Regions from separate parts of the Paenibacillus sp. J31P13 genome, predicted to be linked through region 3. Evidence: riboswitches for the same ligand, from Rfam matches in the RefSeq annotation. Region 3 holds a riboswitch; each other region holds the start of a gene.
The links. A riboswitch is a leader RNA that binds a small molecule or an ion and turns the genes downstream of it on or off. The one in region 3 is predicted to bind thiamine pyrophosphate.

Region 1 (5,623 bases), on a different contig from region 3:
TTCGGTTTCTTGCGATCACAATTCATATTAAGTGCCCTTACATATATTCTTTCATTAGTCGGTTTGCTTATTTTGGATGTAAAATACCCACTTGCCATCGCTTTACTCATTATTATCGTCGATATTATGCCGATCCTTGGAACGGGGTCTGTGCTTGTGCCTTGGGGCACCTATCTCATGCTTACCGGGGATGTCTTCACCGGTTTAGGACTAATCGTGCTATTTCTTATCATTACAGTATTTCGGCGTATCGTGGAACCAAAAATTCTTGGAGATGCCGTAGGCATCGGTTCATTGTCAGCGCTCATAAGCTTGTATGTTGGCTTCAAGCTTGTCGGAGTGGTTGGTGTTTTTATCGGACCGTTAGTTGTGATTATCTATATGGCTGCTCGCAAGGCAGGATTATTCCAATTGAAAATCAAGCTTTAAGAACGAACGTATTGCCGTGTCAAACCATTTGGACGGAGCGTATGATACTGCAAATAGCAGATCATATAGGAGGCTTTCGTATAAATGGCATCTATTAAAGTTGCGATTGTTACCCCGGGTTCCTTTCCTATTCCATCACCAGGAAGCAGCTCTGTTGAGAGGGTTGTAGAGAAATTCGCTCCACTGTTAAAGCCATATGCGGAACCTCGAATTTTCGGAAGATTAAGCAATCGGCTGCCTCGTAGAGGTAAGTTTAAAGGTATTGTTTGTGAAAGGTTCTCTGCGGCCAACAAGCAGAAGTATATTCATGCGGTCTCACATGCAGTCCGACGTTTTGTACCAAATGTCATAGATGTCGAGAATCGTCCGCAATTTGTTCCCATTATCAAAGGAATAAACCCAGGCAAACCTGTCTGGCTTTATTTGCATTCCTCTACGTTTATTAGCCCGGCGCATATTTCTCCTGCTAAACTGCGTGCTTGTTTGAGCGCGGCTGATAAAATCATCGTAAACAGCCAATTTTTGAAGCAACTCGTCATATCCAAAGTGCCTAAGATCGCTGCAAAGCTGCATGTCATTTATCCTGGTGTCGATACGGTGCGCTTTCCTTCACAATACTCACCTAAGGGTGCAGCTGAAAGGAATAGACTCCGAAAGAAAAGAGGAATGACCGGCAAAAAAGTTGTGCTGTTCATGGGAAGACTTATTCCGCTCAAAGGCGTGCACCATTTGCTTAACATCGTTCCAGAGCTAGCAAGAAAACATCCCGATCTTTTAGTCGTCATTGTAGGGAGTCCATTCTATGGGTCGCATCGCAAAACTGCATATGCGCGCAAGTTGGAGCGGTTAGGAAAAAAGAGCGCGGGTCATGTTCGTTTTGTTCCTTACGTACCCCATTCTGAGGTGCCCAGCTGGATGCTCGTTGCCGATATCGCCGTCGTCCCGTCAGGTCAACGAGAAGCATTTGGTCTTGTCAATGTAGAGGCAATGTCATGTGGAGTCCCTGTTGTTGCTACTCGTGCAGGAGGCATGAAAGAAATTATACGAAATGGCGTAACGGGTTATCTGGTTAGTCCGACTGCTGTTGAAGCGGGGTTGAAGGAGAAATTACAGCTGCTATTGAGTGATAAGAAGCTGCGGCAGAAGCAAGGCCGCCGCAGCCGTGAGCGAGTGAATCAGACATTTACATGGCGTCATACGGCAAATCGTTGGAAAAAACTGATGAAGGAAAGCGGAATAAAGTAAACATGATTTGTAGTGGTTATGGGAAATACAGGGTTGACAGCAATCTTTCTTTGACTGTATAGTCAAACAAGGATATCCACTAGGGGCGCCGTTACGGCTGAGATAAAGCGAATGCTTTGGTCCCTTTGAACCTGATCTGGGTTATGCCAGCGTAGGAAAGTGGGATTGTGCGTTCATGCAAAGCGCGAGTGCGACTCTGTCTGAGAGCTGAAGTATCAGCTTGAATAGGACGAATGACAGAGCAGCCCTTCCTCCGGTATTTCTACTTTCGGAAGGGAACTCGTAACTGACGACACATTTCAACCGCTCCTTCGCCGGAGCGGTTTTTTTTTGTTGGATAGGACACATTTCATCTTGTCAGAGATGATTGGTGAAACCGATCTTCGCCCGGCGATAACCGTTCATGCAGTCTGTTACAGGTATGCATGACAGCGGTGCTTCAAACTTTCTTAGTGCTTGTATAGACCTCTAGGAGGAATTCTTATTATTCCGTTTGGGAGGTTTTTTTGTTTTGGGAATCAGAAATAATCGGCTTTCACAAAGGTGTAGCTTTTGCTTGAGAGCAGCAAGGAGTATGATTCATGCATGATGAGGGAGATTCGATATGGTCGGATCGTTATTCGAGACAAGTTAGATTCTCTAAGATAGGCCAGAGGGGACAACTAAAGCTTGCTGACTCTTGCGTGCTTATTGTCGGCGTTGGTGCGCTTGGCACAGCTCTTGCGGAGCATATGGTTCGAGCTGGTGTAGGAGAGGTTAGGCTGGTAGATCGTGATTACGTGGAGCCTAGTAATTTGCAAAGGCAAACATTGTTCGATGAAGCCGATGCGTTAGCCATCCTTCCAAAGGCTGTAGCAGCAGCTAATAAGCTTCAAAAAATAAATAGGGAAGTTCATATTACTCCATATGTAGTGGATGTGAATAAAGGAAATGCGGAAGATCTTTCCGCTGGCGTACATGTTGTCCTTGATGGGACTGATAACGCAGCGACAAGATTTGTCATGAGTGACAGTTGCTTTGAGCATAGAATTCCATTTATTTATGGCGGTGTTGCAGGTGCTCAAGGTATGAATGCAACACTCATACCTGGTCAAACGGCTTGTTTGCGTTGCTTGATCGGTGTGAAGGAGTCAGAGGGCGAAGTTGATACATGCGATACGGTTGGTGTACTTGCTCCAGCAGTTTCCTTTATAGCTTCCTTGCAAGCGGCAGAAGCGATCAAGCTGCTTACCGGAAATGAAGCAGCAATGCGTCAAACTTGGCTAAGTGTTGATCTATGGTCATTCAAGCTGAGGGAATCAAAGCTGCCGCCGGGTAGGGAGGATTGTCCCGTCTGCGGCAAGCTGAACGATGAAGGGGCCAATGACGGATGGGTAGAGACAGGAACAGAGACCGGCCCTTATTTTGATTCACAAGACGAAGAAATAAGTTCAGCGGTGCTTTGCGGCAGGGATACCGTACAGGTGAGTCTTGGCGGAAAACTTAGCCTAGTGAGTGTTGAAGCGTATCTAAAAGAGATGAATATTTCATTAACCGTAAATCGTTATCTCGTGCGTGCCATGCTTCCCAATGATTTGCGGCTTGTTATTTTTGGGGATGGACGAGTGCTCGTACAAGGTACGACTGATTCAGATGAGGCGGTTGCGATTTGTAGACATTACTTACTTGGTTTGTTGGAGTAATAAGACTGAAATCGATTTTAGAAAGAGGGGATGAGAACGAATGAGCAAAAAAAATTGGCTGGACTTTCAATTGTACGTCATAACCGCTGAGGCCAATCATCCGGGGAGACCCATGATTGAAGTAATGGAGCAGGCGCTGGTCGGAGGGGCGCAAATTTTACAGCTTCGAAATAAAACAGGTACAAGAGCAGAGGTGCTGGAACAAGCTAAAGCATTGCGGGTTTTAACTAGAAAATACAACGTACCCTTCATCATTAACGATTATCCGGATATCGTTCTGGAGTCGGGTGCAGATGGCGTTCATTTAGGGCAAGATGATATGTCCATTGCAGAGGCAAGGCGGATGTTAGGACCTGATCGAATTATTGGCATCTCAACACATCATGTGAAGCAAGCTTTGGATGCAGAACAAAACGGTGCTGATTATATCGGTGTAGGACCTGTTTTTCCAACGGATACGAAGCCGGGGCGAGCTGCTGTTACCACAAGCTATGTTACAGAGGCAGCAAGGGCAGTATCCATACCGTTTGTGGCGATAGGCGGCATTACGGAAGAGAATGTGAATGAGGTACTTGCTGCTGGAGCGACGCGAATATGCGCTGTATCTGCAATTGTGGGCAGCTCAGATCCAGCAGGCGTCTGTCGTTCATTACTGGAAAGCATCCACTTCGCTGGGGCCGTGCATGGACGAGAGCAGAGGCGATTGATGGTGAACGGAATCGAAGAGCAAACGGCTGCGAAGACCGTCGAGGAGCTGGTTATAGCTCTAGGACAACATAATAAAAAGCTCATTATCGAGCTGGACGGCGTAATTGTGCAACGCGCATTATGGGCGGATACAAAGCTTCATAGCGGCTCTGTTGTAGAGCTTATACATTTTGTAGGAGGGGGCTGAAGAGGATGGTTACAAGTTGGAACGAGGATCCTTTCGTAATAGGAGGTCATACACTTTCATCTCGCTTCTTATTTGGAACGGGACGATTTCCTAGTCCGGCTGTCCTGCAGCAAGCTCTCGAGGCATCTGGCTCCGAGGTCATTACGTTCGCGGTACGGCGTGTTAATCTGGAGAGTGTTGAGGATGATTCCGTGCTGCAGCATATTGAAGGAAAATCGATTATATATTTACCCAATACATCAGGCGCAAGAACGGCAGAGGAAGCCGTTCGAATTGCGAGACTCGCTCGTGCGGCTGGTCTAGGCGAGTGGATCAAGGTTGAAATTAGCGGTGATCCGCGTACGCTGCTTCCTGATCCCATTGAGACGCTGCGCGCAACGGAACAGCTTGCCAAAGAAGGATTTATTGTATTGCCATATACCTCAGACGATCCGATGCTATGCCGTAAGCTGGAGGAAGCGGGAGCAGCAGCCGTAATGCCGGGCGGATCGCCCATCGGAACTGGATTAGGCTTGTTAAATCCGTATAATTTGGGACTTATTGCAGAGCAATCAAAGGTGCCTGTGATCATTGATGCCGGCATTGGCTCACCAAAGGATGCAGCGGAGGCGATGGAGCTTGGAGCGGCTGGTATTCTAGCAAATACGCCGATCGCGAAAGCACAGGACCCCGTGCGAATGGCGCGCGCGTTCCGTTTAGCGATTGAAGCGGGACGTTTAGCGAGACTTGCAGGTCGTATTCCTAAGAAGCGCTACGCTTCGGCAAGCAGTGATTGGGCAGGCTCCCTCTATGAAACAGCATCAGTCAGCTTTAAAGGAGAGGAATCGTAATGCCGCAATCGGTTATCGTGCTGGGCGGAGGCATTATTGGACTATCGAGTGCCTTTGAAGCAGCGTGTAGAGGTATGGAAGTTACGCTAATCGAGCCTGGCAAGCTAGGCGGGCAAGCATCTGGAGCAGCAGCAGGTATGCTTGCTCCTTTCTCCGAAAATACAGAGCAGCCGGATGATTTTTTCCAACTTTGTCTCAGCAGCCTAAGAAGCTACCCGGGATGGATAGAGAGAGTAGAAGAGCTATCCGGAGTATCTACAGAGTGGATGAAAAGCGGCAGCATCAATGTATTCATGCATGAGGCGGATGAGTTGCCTATTCTATCGCGTTTGCAATGGCAAAATGAATGGGGAGCGGACGGGGAGTTGATTGATGGGAATCAACTCCGCAAGCTGGAGCCAATGCTTGCGAAATCTGCTTTTTCCGGTGTATTTATGCCGCATGAAAGTCATGTATATGCACCTAAGCTCGTTGAGGCGCTGGAAGCAGCATGTCGAAGGCTGGGCGTGAAATTACTGGATCAGGCAGGGGAAATCGAGGAG
Region 2 (5,623 bases), on a different contig from region 3:
TCGTAATAATTTCATAGTTATCTAATGCGGTATTGGAATAATACAGCGGCTGCCACCATGAACTGGCAATCAAACCTGTTTGATCTTCCGCATCTTTCTTTGCATACTTTGAAATTACATGATCAAATGCTGCTTTATCTTGTGGAGTCGCGAATTCAAACTCCAGATCATATTCCTTAGCATATTTAATATAATTGCCATTCGCAATTTGGATCACATTCGGACCTGGAGCGCCCCATTCAGCCAAATAAATAAATGCAGATGTTTTCGGCTCGAATTGTACCTTTGCATTAAGACCTTCACTGCGAAGCAAGCCGATCAGCTGAATAGCATGCTTGAAATCATCATGTCCATAAATCAGTGACAAGGAATCAATAAAGTTTGCATCAAAACGGGAGTCCTTCACGTTGTATCCTGTAATTAGATCCTGCTCCAAAGCGGTATTCACAACTTTTTTGAGGTTAGGAGCATCAATAATATCAGAAGTCTCGTATGCGTTGCTCAGCTTTGTATAAATATCATTATCGTTCACGTAACCGATATACTTCTTGTAAAGACCTTTTGTAACAAGCACTTTCCCTAGCAGTGTGTGGATAAGTTCGTCGCTTGCTGGGCTCTTTGGCTTGAAATTAGTGTACAGAGCAGTCGGCAACAAACCAGTATCTACTGCTGCGGCAACTTCTTGCGCACCTTTTGTGCCAAGCGCGCTGCTTTTTACGTTTAGCTTAGAAAGTACTTTATCTACTTTCGCTGTAGGATATGTATAGGCTAGCTCTTTCAGATCAGCTGCTCGCACAGCAATTGCAACAGCAACTGAAGTCGTAAGCACTTGCTCACCTTGTATAGCTGGACCTGTCAGAATGCCCTTCTCATACAATGCTGCAGCTGCATCATACAATGCATCGCCTTTCTTTACATCTGAGAAATCCACCGCTTCTCCAGAAGGTTTATAGTCAAGCACATCAGCTACCGCTTGAATGAATTGACCTTTTGTTACTGTACCTGAGAGCGTAACGTCAAACTTTTCTTTCAAAAATTGCTTATATTGCGCGGCTCCGTCCTCCTGCGAGGTATTCGCAGCAGTTGTTAGCGCATTCGTTACCGAAGCTGTAGATGCAACAGCAGGTGTTGACGCTGAAGCTGTCGTGCCGGCAAATACCAATGAGAAAGCTAAGAGAAATGTTGTTAGCAGTTTTGCATATGAAGCTTGTGATTTAATCATGAACATTACCTCCGTATGGTTTCCATAATTCCGATGTGTTTAATCGGATTATTTAATATTTTCCATAGTATAGCAATCTCAATCCTAGCGTGTCAATCATAATTATTTTCATAGCTTAGTAGATTCCAGCTAAACACGCAAAAAAGCCCCTCGCTAGCTTATTAAAGGGGCATTATTTGTTGTTTGGTTTTGTTCTTTGCTCTTGTTCTTTGCTCTCTTTACTTTTCACTTTACACTTTTGATTGTCATGTGCTTTTTGCTCGAAAAAACCTAAAACACCATCTCCCTGACCTATCCGCAGCTAGCTAGTATTTTTTTTTGAAACTAACCTAGTTCGATGCAGTGAAAAACATTGATTAGTTTCAGTAATTTAAATTAAATCGAAGTTCAAGAGGATTTCTCTAATCTAAATCCCTTTTAGTTTCAAAAGCTGAAACTATCGCGTATAAGACAAAGTAGAAAAACCCAGTAACATCAAATACTGAAACTATCTTGAAGATCGGAATACATCAGAATACATATTTCATACAACCTATTCAAATCAGCCTCATTTAAACCAAACCAAATCACTTTAAAACTAAATAAAACTCTCCCGATTCACTTAACTCACCAGACCATCCAAACTTTACAGACTCACCCAACTATCCATACTATCCAAACTTTTAGGTGCTCCCAAATCTCCAAACCATATGGACTTATCAGTCTCACTCAACTATCCATACCAGTTAAACTATACAGACTCGCCCAACTATCCTTACTATCCAAACTTTTAGGTGCTCCCAAATCTCCAAACCACGTGGACTTTCAGTCTTACTCAACTACTCATACCATTCAAACTTTACAGACTCACCTTACTATCCAGACTATCCAAATTTTACAGACTCAACCTACTATCCAAACTATCCAGTCTTTCAGGTACTCCCAAATCTCCAAACCACATGGACTTTTTAGTCTCACTCAGCTATCCATACTATTTAAACTTTACAGACTCGCCCAACAATCTAGACTACCCAAACTTTCATGTACTCCCAAATCTCTAAACCACATGGAATTTTCACTCTCACCTAACTCTCCAGATCATCCAAACCTCCCAGACTCTCCAGAGCCTCTTAAGTCAGAGTCTCCCACTTTGCCCACATTTCTTGCGGATTCAGCTCATATATATCGTTTTCCCTAAACATAATCTGGTGCATAATAAACTCTCTGCGTAAGGTAGCGAAATCATCATGGAAGCCTTTGATAAACGTATTGATTTCCTTTTCCGTATATTTCTGTCCCTTCGACAAGTGTGAGGCGATATGCTGAAGCGCAATTAGTTTTTTCTTATGCTGGGCAGGGATATGCTTGAGCTTCCCATCTCCTGTAAAAAAGTTTCTGATGACAGAAGCCTGCAAACGCTCGTGATTCTCATCCATGTTTTCTATTTCTCCTTCTGCGGCGGCATTCCGATAAATAAGCTGTTCGGCAGCGCTCGCGTTGTTTTTAATAAAATAGTGATTCAACGAAAAATAAATAGTGTTCTTTTCCCTGCGCTCATTGATTAAGCTTGCTTCCCTAAGTTTGGTCGCATGATGGGTAATTGTGGCTGGCGTAACAGCCAGCTTCTCAGCCAAAGCTTGACCATTCAGCTCACCGCCTGCCAACATGATCAGCATTTTGATTCTTGTCGCATCCGCCAATGCTTTGTGGTAAGCCACAACCTTTTCTAATTGCATCGAAACAACTCCTACTGGATCTTTGATTTACCGATGATCATTTTAAATGGATGAGTATTATTTTGATTTTACGACCATCAACAATTTTAACACTCATCTAATTAGATGCTTGATTAATTAGATATTAATCGAAGAAGTGTCAACTGTCAAACCTATTTATTTTGAACAAAAAAAAGCTCAAACAGTATTCCTGCTTGAGCTTTCCGAGAACTCCTTATCCTGTCTAACCCACACTTCCGAACAGCCCTTCTTGACCATAATCTATTTACTGATTCTCAGCATCCACGATGCTTTTTCCCCTTAATCCCTATACTGATTCTCATCATCCACAATGCCATCCTTTAATCCATATACTGATTCTCATCATCCGCAATGCCATTTCCCATTAATCCGTATACTGATTCTCATCATCCGCGATGCTTTGAATGTCTTCTGAGCTTATGCTTATGTACGTGTAACCCTCTGCCTGCTGCTTCTTCAACGCTTTTTCTTTAAAAAACTTCGGACTGCCCTCACCCGCATCTTCATCGTATACAAGCAGAATACCATCAGTCTTGCGAAATAAAAGTTCGTCCCGCGCCGTAAACTGCCATATGCCGTCATAAGGCTGATTGCTGACTGAGGCGTAATAATCGACACCCTTTAGCACCTCCGCATAAAATTCCTTCTTATCGTCCTTCCATTTTTCATCAGGATTCGCATACGCCGAAATAATAGAGAGCCTTAGCTGCGGATAGATTTCTTTTAAGGCAATCACAACCTCGCACGCCCATAAATCAACGCCATATTGCCCTGGGGTTATGACCCACTCCAGTCCATCCTCAATAAGTGGAACCAGCTTTCCAGCCAAAGCCTTCTTAATATAAATGATGCCCTCATGCTTCTGGTTAAAAATATTAAGCTCATGCGCACGGTAGCCGGTAACGAGTAAATTTTTCATTTATTCAACGCCTTTTCGGATAATTATGGTTTACATCTCTCCAGTGTATGCTATAGTATAAAAAATACAAAATTGAATATTGATCTATTTATTTCACTAGGGGAGCCAAACGGCTGAGACGAAGCGATTGCTTCGGACCCTTGGAACCTGATCTGGATTATACCAGCGGAGGGAAGTGGAGCAGAGGCTTTCAATCTTATACATACGCGCTGCGTTGTTTAATTTGGGACCCGCTCGTTTCCTTTTGGAAATGGGTGGGTCTTTATTTGTTTAGGGGTGTTGTCTATTTCTTCTATGGTTTCGCTTCACCAAGTAAGCTTTTCCTTCCCTTCAGCTTCTAAGTCGCCTCTCTTCAGCGACATTTCTTTGGAAGTACAGAAGGGAGAATTCGTCTCTATTATCGGAGCAAGCGGCTCGGGAAAAAGCACCCTGTTCAAGATGATAGCAGGTCTACTTGAGCCAATCAGCGGACAAATCCAGCTTTACGGAAAACCTACCGCGAAGCGGTTAGGGAAAGTAGCTTACATGCCGCAAAAGGATTTGCTGCTCCCTTGGAGGACTATTCTCGGCAATTGCTCCCTCCCACTGGAGCTAGCCAAGCAAAAGGGCAGCTCTCTTGCCGGCATTGCGCAAATACGTGAACAGCTAGAGCGCTTTGGTCTAGGCGATTATGCGGATGCTTACCCCGATGAACTGTCCGGCGGCATGAAGCAGCGTGCCGCTTTCCTGCGCACAATCGTAACGGGTCAAGAGCTCCTCCTCCTTGATGAACCATTCGGGGCGCTTGATGCTATGACCAAACGTGACATGCAGAGATGGCTGCTATCGCTTTGGGGTGAACTCAATAAAACCGTCCTCTTCATTACACATGATCTTGAAGAGGCTATTCTACTGAGTGATCGTATATATGTTCTTCCGAGTGACAGCAAACAGGCTTTACAGGAAATCAAGGTCAACCTGCCGAGGCCGAGACATTACGAAATGAATTTTGAGGCTGAATTGATCATGCTTCGGCAAGATTTGGAGAGAAGACTGCATGCGCAAACTGCCCTTTAGAAAATGGCTTGACGACTATGGTCTCTTCCTTCTTCTGTTTCTGTTCATCCTGATTTCTTGGGAAGGAATCGTGCGCCTAGGCTGGGTACCTGCCTTTATCATTCCCGCTCCCTCTGCTGCTGCTAATGCATTAATCCAGGATAGCCATCTATTACTGGGCAAACATTTAGTTGCTACATTGCGAGAAGTTGCGCTTGGCTTCCTGCTGTCTGTTAGCGTAGGCGTTGCTCTTGCTGTTGCCATGCATTCCTTCCGCACGCTCGAAAAAGCACTTTATCCCTTCATTGTCATCAGTCAAACCGTTCCGCTTATCGCCTTGTCGCCCATCTTCATCATGTGGTTTGGTTATACCATATGGAGCAAGGTCGCCGTTGTATTCCTGACTGCTTTCTTCCCAATTGTCGTCAGCACCTATGACGGGCTTCGCAAAACGGATAAGGAGTACAGCGAGCTGCTGCAGACGATGGGAGCGACGAACTGGGACATTTTTCGCAAAATAAAAATCCCGATGTGTCTGCCTTCTTTCTTCTCCGGCCTTAAGCTGTCCATCGTTTATTGCGTCGTTGGTGCGGCGATTGGCGAATGGCTGGGTGGTAATGAGGGGCTCGGGTATTACACTCGGCGCATGTCGAGTAATTTAAACACCGACTCCATGTTCGCAGCAGTCCTTGTATTGTCACTGCTAGGCAT
Region 3 (5,623 bases):
CCGTTTCATAGGATCGATCATAGATCGCATGAAACGGCTCCTTTCTTCTATTCTATTCTGTAAAATCTTTGCGTATTGGTTAGCAAGGTTTCCATGACGCGATCAAGGGGCAGCTCTTTTATTCGCGCGATATGCTGCGCTGCAACAGCAGCCATTGCTGGCCGAGTCGTTTCTCCCGCAAAGGGACCTTCGAATGGCCAAGGACCGTCAGTCTCTACCATAAGCAAGTCCAAAGGGTATTGTCTTACGAGACTTTGAATCTCTTCCTCATAAACGACATCAGGCGTGATGGAAACCATATAGCCGCTTGCGGCCATACGCTTGATCGTCTCCTCACTGCCTTTGAACCAGTGGAAATGCGCCTTGCGCACATCATGCTTGGCAAGGATGTCACATGCTTTATCTGCATCCTCATAAACGGCATGCAGCACAATCGGACGATCAGTCTCCGCAGCCAAAGCGGCGAACCTCTCGAGCAGTTTCAGATAAGGCGCCTCATCAAAAGATATGCCCTTTGATTCTAACTCTGTTCTCGTATAAAAAGGCAAACCAACCTCCCCGATTGCGAATGACTCGCCATCAGCATGGCGCGAGAGAATCCACGTGAACAGCTCATCTATCTTTGACTCTGACGGAATACTCTGCTCGGGATGAAAGCCGTAAGCTGGATGCACCCGCTTCCCATAGCGAAGCGCGAGTTCTCGGTTCACAATAGCAGATTGCAAATGCATCGAGACAGCTACCAAGGCTGATACGCCCTCGCTAAAGGCTCTATTCAGCAGCTCATCCCGCTCCTCCGCAGCATATAAATCAACATGAATATGCCCATCTATGTACCCGTTCATTTTACTTGTCATGTGTTAGACTCGCTCCTTCACACCGACCCTCAGCAGCTCGTAAATTCGCTGCTTCCGTTCATTAAACGCCGGATCCGTCCATAACGCTTCGCTGCGCGGCCGCTGAAATGTAACTTTGAATTCATTTAATACGACAGCTGGCGCCGCTGAGAGCACAATGATTCGATCAGACAAAAACAGCGCCTCTTCAATACTATGTGTAACGAGGAGCACCGATCTGCGGTTTTCCTCCCAAATCGACATAAGCCATTGCTGCATATGCAGCCTAGTTAGAGCATCCAGTGCACCGAATGGTTCATCCAGCAGCATCAGTCGCTGCGGTGCCAGCAGCGCACGAAGAAAGGACACTCGCTGCAGCATACCGCCTGATAATACATGCGGGTAGGCAGCTGCATATTCATCCAGCCCTATTCGCTCCAGCCATTCCTTCGTTTTCAGCTTGGCTTCTGCTCGATCAACACCCGAAATCGTGAGCGAAAGCTCAATATTCCCTGCTACGGTGAGCCACGGAAGCAGCGCGGATTGCTGTGGCATATACGAAATATGCCCCCGTTCTCCTGTTGTCTGCTCCCCGTTAATCCAGATTTCGCCTTCCGAAGGCTTCTGCAAGCCGCCAATGATCTGAAACAACGTTGTCTTCCCGCTGCCGGAAGGACCAATTATGGACACAAACTCTCCATCCCCAACCGTAAGCGAGATGCCGCCAAGCACCTCTTTGCTAGAGGAACCTTTACCAAATTGCTTCCGAATTCCCTCCACCCGCAGCGTCTCACTGCGAATATCAGCTATATTCTTGTTCAAGTCTTCATCTCCTAAAGGTTTGCTGAGCAAACCTACTTCGTAAGCATGTGCTTGGTTTGCTGAGCAAACCTACTTCGTAAGCGTGTGCTTGGTTTGCGATGCAAACCTACTTCGTAAGCGTATGCTTGGTTTGCGCTGCAAACCTACTTCGTGTTACGATCACTTGCTGGTTGCCAGCGAATAATGAGCCGTTCTGCCAAGCTGACGATTCCGAACAACGATAAGCTGAAAATGACAATAATAACGACAGCTGCAAATACTCTGTCCGGCATGAATCCTTTGAATGACAGGATCATAAAGGAGCCAAGTCCTTTGTTGGAGCCGATCCATTCTGCTACAATTGCGCTTAGCACGCTATAAGAGGCAGCGATTTTCAAGCCTGAGAATAAATGAACGATGGCATGAGGAAGCTCCAATCGCCAGAACATCTGCCATTTGCTTATACCGATCATTTGTAAATAATTGCGCAGCTGCGCGTCTGGATTCGATAAGCCGCTAAGCATGGCAATAGAAACAGGGAAAAAACATACCATCATGACAAGAATTACCTTCGGCAGTTGTCCGTATCCGAAAAACATGGTCAAAATAGGCGCAATCGCAATAATGGGTACGCTTTGTGTTAATACGATCAATGGGTAAATGGCTCTGCGGACACCCGGAATAAAATGCAGCAAAGCGGCGAGCACAAAGCCCACCGCCGATCCTCCAACAAAACCGAGCAGCGTAAGCTGCACGGTCGCTCCTGTCTGTGTCATAAGCCTTGGCCAAATGGAAATGGCCTCTTGCACGATAGAGAGCGGTGATGGCAGCATCCATTCATCAATACCGCCCCATGTTACTGCCGCTTGCCAGCATGCGAGCACAAGCACCAGCGTAATGGCTGGCGGCCATACTTTAGACCACATGCTAATTCTATTGTCCATCAGGATATTTCTCCAGCAGTCTGCCCATCGAAGCACCTTTTGCCGGATTATAGTATATTTTCACTTGCGAAATAACGGATGGACAGCCCATCTCTGCCATCGCTTCGCTCATCGATTGTACAACGCTCAGCAGATGGCTAAGCTCGCCCTCCATTGTCGTTTCAAGCGGAGCTACGCGATAAGGAACGCCAGCTGCTTTAATAATATCGATAGCACGATCAACGTAAGGAAGAACACTTTCTCCGCCCGGTGTTGTTGGTAGTATTTGAATGCTAACTAAGGCGTTTGCCATTTGAATTCCTTCTTTCCCCTATTTTTTCACAATAATATCTTCTTTTACAACAAACATCTATTACTCCGGTAAAAACTCATTCGTAAATGCCTTTTCTGCTTCAAGCTCCTTCTCAAGCAGCTTGTGCTCAAACATCCAGTTCGCGTAATTTTCCCATACGCTGAGCTTTTGCTCGCCCCAACGCGGCGCATCGTCTGTATATTTTGGACTTAGCCACTTTTGGCTTGCACGCACAAGCTCAGCATTCAGATCAGGCTCAGCCTTGATCAAAATTTCTGCGGCATCCTCTGGATTTTCAATGCTGTATTCGTAGCCTTTAGCCGCAGCAGCTGTGAATGCTTTTACAATTTCCGGTTTCTCTGCAATCAATTTCTCGCTTGTCGCAAGCACGGGTGTATAGTAATCCAGTTTGTCGCTATAATCGGTCAAATAAACCATATTGATTTTTTCGCCGCGCAGCTCGGCTTCAACACCTGTCCACGCATAATAGATCCAAGCAAAATCAATATCTCGCTTAACTGCCGTAAAAAAATCACTTTCTCCCATGCTAATCAAATTCACTTTGCTGACATCCGCATTTTTTTCCTGCATAAGCGATTGAATAACCGCCTCCTCAACCGGAGCTCCCCAGCCGCCATACGTTTTGCCTTCGAACTTCTCCGGTGAATCGATGCCCTTTGCAACCGGTGAAGCGAAACCAGATGTATTGTGCTGAATAACCGCTGCGATAGAAACAAGTGGAACGCCTGCTATGCGAGCCATCGTAATGGATTCCTGGTAGCTTACGCCAAACTCCACTTTGCCCGAAGCAACCATTTGATCCGCGCCGCTTTGTCCAGGTTGAATAATTTCAACATCCAAGCCTTGCTCCTTGAAAAAACCTTTATCTCTAGCGACATAAAGTCCGGTATGATTCGTATTAGGCGTCCAGTCGAGCACGACTGATACCTTCTCGAGTGGCTTGTCAGCCCCACCTTGTTCCTGCTCATTTGTTTTCGGCGCATTATTGTTTGCCCCGCAGCCAGCAAGCGTTAATGCAAGCACTAGCATTGCCGTCATACTTCTCCACGACATTCGTACAGTGTTCCTCTGATTCATGATGTCCTTGTTCCCCTCTCCAAAGCTTCTATTTGTATAAGGTGACGAATCCTCATTAGTATCCGGTTAATGGACTACAATAAAACAAAAAAAGCGTCCTCCCAATCCGGAGGACGCCATAAATTCGGCTGTGCAGCTGTTTCAATCAGCACGTGGGATCACGTTGTGTGATCTTGCATGCTAATAAAACAGAGCTTCTGTCCCTACGCTGGCATTATCCAGATCAGGTTTAACGGGTCGGAATTGTAAAGAAAATCCCCTCTCAGCCGGCCTAACCAGCTCCCCGGAACATATTCGGTTTCGTCAACCACTTAATTGTATAGCAAAAACCGATCAAAAGGCTAGTGTTTTTTTGAAAATCATTATCACTAACTATCTATTGGCTTACCAAATTTCCAATTCAAGCGGCATTTTCATACTTCTGTGATTAAAGCTTCAGCAGTATTTTCTACTAGTAAGCTTTGAACCTCCCTATGCCCCTCTATATGTTCCTCCCCATGCTCTGAAGATATTAATAATTCTGTTTCCTCCTTAGCGGAAGAAGCAACTTTGCCAAAAGCTAAACAATAGGAAGCACTAAGCTCCTCTTTCGAAATCACACCGCCGGTTAATTGCTCCAGCTTCTCTATATACCCTAATTGGTCATTTTCTGTGTTCAACTCTGCTAATGTTAGCTTCATATAAACGAAACCCGCCTCTGTATACAATTGTTCAAGCTGCTTAAGGGTATACTGCATTTTCGCCAGCTGCAGCGCCTTTGTATGGGAAGGGTCTAAGTATTCTCGTATATTTTCATAGTAAAAACGATTCGCAAAGCAGCCGATCAACCAGCCGCTCGGCTTCAGCAGACTTATAAGTTTTTTCATCTCCTGCGGTGTCCCGTAATCATGTGTATGGTGTATCATAATGCCGTCTAGCCCCTCATCCGGCAAGCGCCAGCTTTCCTGCTCAGTGGAACGGAACACAACGCTCATGCCTGATGACTCTGCCACCCTCGCTGCAAGCTGATTCTGCTCAACACCAAACCACCTTGCACCAGGAAATTGCTTTTTCATCTTCAATAGCATGGCTCCGCAGCCGCAGCCAATCTCCATAATGGAGCAGTTCTCGTGCTTATACTCATATGATTCCCGTTGAATAACTATGTGGAAGTCGTTTCTTATAGGGGATGCAAGACAGGGATGAAAACCCCACTTCTCTAAAAAGCCGTCTTCCTTGTTTTTCTGGCGCCGCTCCGGCTCAGATTTAAAGGATTCGCTCCCATAATGATGAATGAACGTATCCCCGCAGAGCATATGCCTATAGCCAGCCAACCTCAGCCTCAGCCCGTAATCCTCACCTTCAAACCCAGCAATCGCCGCATTCTCATCGAGAGCCCCTGCTTTCTGATACGCTTCACGTTTCATGAGCAAGCAGCAGCGACTGAGCGTTATACGCTCATCCCATTTGCTCTTATCCAGATTCGCATGCAGTGCTGATGCAAACAGCTCGAGTTCCTCTATCGTTTGATAGGCGGCTGATATTATTGTGGAATAGACTTCTGAATTCGTAGTAGGCGAGACTGCGCCAATTCCGCTTTCACTTAGCAAGCACCGCTTCAGTCCGTATAGCCAACCTGGTGTAACAATCATATTGTAATCGAGGAGCATAAT
Region 4 (5,623 bases), 340 kb from region 3:
CATGTCACTAGGAGACTCAAATGGTGATCATTAATAGGTTACATAGAACATTCGGGGAAATCATGAGATAAATTGAAATCATACACTATATATTCTCCAAAAATTGACTATGACCTTTCAATAAAGAAGGCCGCCGATTTAATAATCGGCAGCCTTCTTCCTATATTTGCTCAATAACCTCATCTATTTATAAATAACGCTGCCACCCTTAACAAACTCCTGCGCCTTCTCTAACATACCTGCTTCAAATGTATCCTGTTCCTCTTGCTCCAGAACTCTCGTAGATTGACGGATATCATGTGAAATCCTCATGCTGCAAAACTTCGGTCCGCACATGGAACAGAAATGTGCCGTCTTAGCTCCTTCGGCTGGCAATGTCTCATCATGATATTCGAGTGCCCTCTCCGGGTCCAATGATAAATGAAATTGATCACGCCAGCGAAATTCAAAGCGGGCTTTAGAGAGAGCATTGTCGCGATCTTGCGCACCCTTATGTCCTTTTGCTAAATCTGCTGCATGAGCTGCTATTTTGTAAGTGATAACTCCTACACGTACATCTTCCTTATTCGGTAAACCAAGATGCTCTTTAGGAGTGACATAACATAGCATAGCCGTGCCGAACCAACCAATCATCGCCGCGCCAATGGCAGAAGTAATATGATCATAACCGGGAGCAATATCTGTCGTAAGTGGACCTAATGTATAGAAAGGAGCTTCATTGCACATTTCAAGCTGCTTATCCATATTCTCTTTAATCAAATGCATTGGCACATGTCCCGGTCCTTCGACCATGGTCTGAACATCATGACGCCAAGCGATTGCGGTTAATTCTCCCAATGTCTCTAATTCAGCAAATTGTGCTTCATCATTAGCATCAGCAATGGAACCTGGACGCAGCCCATCACCTAGTGAGAAAGAGACATCATACTTCTTCATGATTTCGCATATTTCTTCAAAATGTGTATATAAAAAGTTCTCTTTATGATGTGCAAGACACCAAGCCGCCATGATGGAGCCGCCTCTTGATACGATGCCTGTCATTCGCTTTGCAGTAAGCGGAATATAGCGAAGCAAAACGCCAGCATGAATGGTGAAATAATCAACCCCTTGTTCGGCTTGCTCGATAAGGGTATCGCGATAAATCTCCCATGTTAAATCTTCTGCTTTACCATTCACTTTTTCTAGTGCTTGATATATGGGTACCGTTCCAATCGGAACAGGAGAATTACGAATGATCCACTCACGCGTTGTGTGAATGTTTTTTCCCGTGGATAAATCCATGATGTTGTCTGCACCCCAGCGTGTCGCCCATCTCATCTTCTCCACCTCTTCCTCTATGGAAGAGGATACCGCGGAATTTCCAATATTGGCGTTGATCTTCACCAAAAAATTCCGTCCGATGATCATCGGCTCACTCTCTGGGTGATTGATATTCGCTGGAATAATGGCACGACCGCGCGCGACCTCATCCCTTACAAATTCCGGTGTTACGTTCTCACGAATGGCAACGTACTCCATTTCCGAAGTAATGATTCCCTTACGTGCATAATGCATTTGAGTGACATTCTTTTCTCCTTTTGCTCGCAGCGGTTTTCGTTGAAGCGCTGGAAATACTTCAGCCGCGGCTTTACCCTGCGCGTTTCCGTTATCTTCAGGCTTTATGGCTCTTCCTTCATAAGCTTCTGCATCTCCGCGTTCCTCGATCCACCTTAAGCGATTGGGCTGCAAGCCTTGACGGATATCCGTATGGGCATCGGTATCCGTATAGGCACCACTTGTGTCATAGACTTGAATCGGTGCATTCTCCTCATCTCCGTGAATGCCCGAGGTTGGACTGAGTGTAATTTCCCGCATGGGCACCAAAATGTCTGGTCGTGAACCCTCTACATATACTTTTTGACTTGCTGGAAAAGCTGATAGATTAATTGGATCCTTCTTCATTTCGCTTGTCATCTCAATTCCTCCTATAGGGTGATTTGATCAAGCGGAGTATGTTCTACTCCATAAAAAAGGCCGCCCCTGAATAAGAGGCGGTCTTAGAGTAGACAAATAGAAATAAAACTCCATTTCCTCCGCTGGCATTATCCAGATCAGGTTTGACGGTCGATAGTTATAACTATCCTCTCAGCCTGGTCCCACCAAGCTCCCGTGACTATATAATTGCTACTCAAGAGTATAACTCAAAAGTAAGAAATATCCAAGTATACTTCATCATTTAAAAGCAATCATGGGAGAAATCCCATTAGTTTTTTTACCTGGTTTGCATTTTCTGTCGTAGTGAGTATTTCTAGAAGTGTAAAGGCTACTGTAAAAGCCGTTGATGGGTTAAATGAAGTAATGATATGGTTATCTATGACGACGGGTTGATCTGGAATGACGTTTGCTCCCATCTCTTCTAATTGAAATTGTCGCTTACGATTATTTAGATTATAGGTCGTCGCGTTTCGCCCCTTTAGAATCCCACTTTTACCAAGCGGCAGCGCCCCTACACAAATGGATGCGATGATTTTCCCTTGTCTATCAAATTCACGGATAAATTGGAGCACATCGGCGCGATAGGCATCTTCGTAAAAACCGGCTTCTTCAAATCCGCCTGGTACGGCTAAAGCATCAAATTGTTCAGCTGTCACCTCTGATAAAACCTTCTCAGGTATTACCGTAAAATTCCAGGTGCATTTCAGTTCCTTTCGTGTTCCAACTGTAACAAGTTCCGTTGATCCATCTCCCTCTGCTTTATTCCATCCGATCACATCTGTAAACACGCTTGCTTCAACGGCTTCAAAACCATTCGGTAGAAGTAAACATACTTTTTTCACATGAATCATCTCCTTTGTATTGAATCATATGATAGAATAACTCATCAGTAAAATTGAAATAACTAATTTATATATTTAGAATTTCTGATAACAATCCCGATACATGGAGGAGATAGAAATCGAAATCCGTCAATTTCAATCATTCAAAGCAGTCGTGGAGTTGAATAGCTTCACAAAGGCAGCTCAAAGTCTCCAGTACTCACAGGCATCTATCACTTCTCATATACAGCAGCTTGAAGATGAGATTGGTGTTCCTTTGTTTGACCGATTAGGCAAGCAAATTCAACTCACCATGGTAGGGCAGGAACTTTATCATTATGTAGTAGAGTTACTGTCCGTCTATTCAAAAATTACACATATTTCTTCTGATGACTCCACAATAAAAGGTGATCTCCGCATAGGTGCATCCGAAACGATGACCGTATACAAACTTGGAGAGGTGTTATCCACGTATAAAATGCAATATCCAGAGGTTACGATATCCCTAATAAATGATAATTGTATGCCTCTGCGTGAACGACTGCATTCAGGTGAGCTAGACATTGCGATAACATTAGAACCACAGGTTAGCGATCCACAACTAATAACTGAAGTCTACTCCGAAGAGCCTTTGGTCTTTGTAGGGGAAAGTAACCATTCGATTAAAACCATAGAAGAGGCAAATGGTGAGTGTATCATTTTTAGTGAGAAAAATTGTTCGTTAAGACGATTCTTTGAAGGATATTTAGTTGAGAAGGGAATTGGGACATCTAATTATTTGGAATTCACAAGTATGGAGGCTATGAAACAGTGTGTTGCAAGCGGATTAGGGATTAGCTTGATGCCAAACATAAGTGTGGAAGCATTGCTGCGAGACAATAAACTGAAAATGATAGCATCTTCTTGTGAAAATCTTATGTTTTATGCCCAAATCTCTTATCATAAAAATAAATGGTTGTCCAAAGCTCATAGGAAGTTCATTGAGATGGTTTTGAGCCATGATTCTAAATAGTCCGATGATCTTTAATAAAAAAAAGAAGCCCCAAAAGGGACTTCTTTACCTAGTCTTTAATTGCTGCTATCATGAGGAAAATAGGACGACGAAGCTCATCGCGCATGCCGTCAATCGATTCCAGCATTTCTTGCGTCGGTTGAGGCTCCGAAACCTTCGTAATTCTAAAGCCTGCTTGAATCAGTCCGTTCATATGAGTAGCAACCGTTCTATGGTATTTAACGACATCATTGTCCAAAAATCTTGCATGCCGCGACCCTTCACTGCTGTAATCATCAACTGGCCAATGCAATCTCTCACCATTCGGTCCGTAGTGCCAGTCTTGTGCAGCAAGCGCAGTGAAAACCGGATGTTCAAATGAGAGAACGAAAGTCCCGCCAGGGGCTAAGCATTCATAAATTTTGTTGCAAATACTATCGAAATCCTCCACGTAGTGGAGTGCAAGCGAGCTTAGCACCACATCAAATTCCCCTGCTGGAAAATCGATGTCTTCGATAGCAAGTCGTTGATACGAAATGTCTGAATCATTGGTCATCGCTCTAGCCCGCTCCAACATATTCTCTGAAAGATCTACGCCCACCACTGACTTAGCTCCCAGTTCACGCGCATATCGGCAATGCCAGCCAAAGCCACAACCAAGATCAAGCACCTTTTTATCGCGCAGCTCAGGAAGCATTGCACGGAGCTCCGTCCATTCCCCAGCAGCATTTAGTCCATCAACCGAACGAGGCATCTGGCTGTAATTTTCAAAAAAACCTAAATCATCATATTTATTTTGTTTCATAAAATGAAAGCCTCCACTATTGAATATTATTGTCTGGTCAAAAAATAATGTTTTGTATTGAGTCTCTAACATTCTTTTTAGATGACTTGAAATTTCTTAAGGGCATATGCTAAGCCATCCTCATTAACGCTTTTCGTCACGAAATCTGCCTTTTCTTTCAAACTATCGCTTGCATTTCCCATGGCAATCCCAATCTTAGCCGCTCGAAGCATCTCTATATCATTTCCACCATCCCCGAAGGCCATTGCTCCTTCCGAACTAATGTTAAAATGTTTTAATACCTTTTTTAATGCTCTCGCTTTGGTGTTGCCTTTTCTCTCAATATTATACGCGTTTGGTATATTACTTCCCCAATGATAAAACTGAAGATCGCTTGACCATTTATTATAATCTTCAATAACACCCTTGTCTAAAAATAAACACATACCCATATATTCCACAACATGCTCAGGGAACAGATTCGGAATCTCATGGCAATCTATATGTTTCAAAATGGGTAGAGCAATCTCTTTCGCTTGTCCGTTTGAGTATGATTCTTCTATGCCGAAACAAGATAAATGATCGCCCTTTACATGGCTTATTTCGACCAAACGATCAGAGTCTTCCTTGGAAATAGGGTCTTTGTAAATTTCTTTTCCATCCAATCTTATGTAAGCACCGCTAAAGTTAATAAAGTTATGAACACCAAGCAATTCCCCTACCGACTTTGCAAAAAAGTATGATCGACCCGTAGCTAATACGACATGAATACCTTTTTCTTGTAATTTCTTGATGCTTTGAATAGCTGATACCGGTACTTTCTCTGTTTCATTATCTACAACGGTTCCGTCAACATCGAAGAAAACAATTTTTATACTCATTAAATTCCCCCGCTATGGTTCCATTCTATCATTAATGCGAATAGACCTGCTTTCTTCTAAGCTTCAATCATAACCGCCTTCTGCTGCTGGCAGTTCCTTATATACCGCTTTTTCCTCAACGATGTTTCGTATAAATTCTCGTAATTCCTTTAGCTGCTTGGCATCATCCGTT

Region 1: linked by a shared signal. The riboswitch ahead of AC0YOD_RS26260 (ThiF family adenylyltransferase) and the one ahead of AC0YOD_RS02735 (ABC transporter substrate-binding protein) in region 3 are both predicted to bind thiamine pyrophosphate.
Region 2: linked by a shared signal. The riboswitch ahead of AC0YOD_RS06375 (ABC transporter ATP-binding protein) and the one ahead of AC0YOD_RS02735 (ABC transporter substrate-binding protein) in region 3 are both predicted to bind thiamine pyrophosphate.
Region 4: linked by a shared signal. The riboswitch ahead of thiC (phosphomethylpyrimidine synthase ThiC) and the one ahead of AC0YOD_RS02735 (ABC transporter substrate-binding protein) in region 3 are both predicted to bind thiamine pyrophosphate.

What each region holds. Positions count from the first base shown of each region.
Region 1 covers NZ_JBWDNR010000014.1:7,191-12,813, reverse strand. Annotated here, with positions in the region: gene ytvI (sporulation integral membrane protein YtvI) at 1-429, shown strand, start outside; gene AC0YOD_RS26265 (glycosyltransferase family 4 protein) at 514-1,674, shown strand; TPP riboswitch at 1,746-1,849, shown strand; gene AC0YOD_RS26260 (ThiF family adenylyltransferase) at 2,256-3,356, shown strand; gene thiE (thiamine phosphate synthase) at 3,397-4,251, shown strand; gene AC0YOD_RS26250 (thiazole synthase) at 4,257-5,081, shown strand; gene thiO (glycine oxidase ThiO) at 5,081-5,623, shown strand, end outside.
Region 2 covers NZ_JBWDNR010000002.1:74,958-80,580, reverse strand. Annotated here, with positions in the region: gene AC0YOD_RS06390 (hypothetical protein) at 1-1,222, opposite strand, end outside; gene AC0YOD_RS06385 (DUF2087 domain-containing protein) at 2,332-2,937, opposite strand; gene AC0YOD_RS06380 (SLOG family protein) at 3,323-3,877, opposite strand; TPP riboswitch at 3,966-4,068, shown strand; gene AC0YOD_RS06375 (ABC transporter ATP-binding protein) at 4,157-4,933, shown strand; gene AC0YOD_RS06370 (ABC transporter permease) at 4,914-5,623, shown strand, end outside.
Region 3 covers NZ_JBWDNR010000001.1:646,005-651,627, reverse strand. Annotated here, with positions in the region: gene AC0YOD_RS02755 (TatD family hydrolase) at 48-857, opposite strand; gene AC0YOD_RS02750 (ABC transporter ATP-binding protein) at 861-1,658, opposite strand; gene AC0YOD_RS02745 (ABC transporter permease) at 1,802-2,581, opposite strand; gene AC0YOD_RS02740 (thiamine-binding protein) at 2,571-2,873, opposite strand; gene AC0YOD_RS02735 (ABC transporter substrate-binding protein) at 2,934-3,932, opposite strand; TPP riboswitch at 4,155-4,267, opposite strand; gene AC0YOD_RS02730 (glycosyltransferase) at 4,385-5,623, opposite strand, start outside.
Region 4 covers NZ_JBWDNR010000001.1:307,980-313,602, reverse strand. Annotated here, with positions in the region: gene thiC (phosphomethylpyrimidine synthase ThiC) at 184-1,953, opposite strand; TPP riboswitch at 2,051-2,160, opposite strand; gene AC0YOD_RS01220 (DJ-1/PfpI family protein) at 2,226-2,816, opposite strand; gene AC0YOD_RS01215 (LysR family transcriptional regulator) at 2,920-3,807, shown strand; gene AC0YOD_RS01210 (class I SAM-dependent methyltransferase) at 3,857-4,591, opposite strand; gene AC0YOD_RS01205 (Cof-type HAD-IIB family hydrolase) at 4,669-5,451, opposite strand; gene AC0YOD_RS01200 (hypothetical protein) at 5,515-5,623, opposite strand, start outside.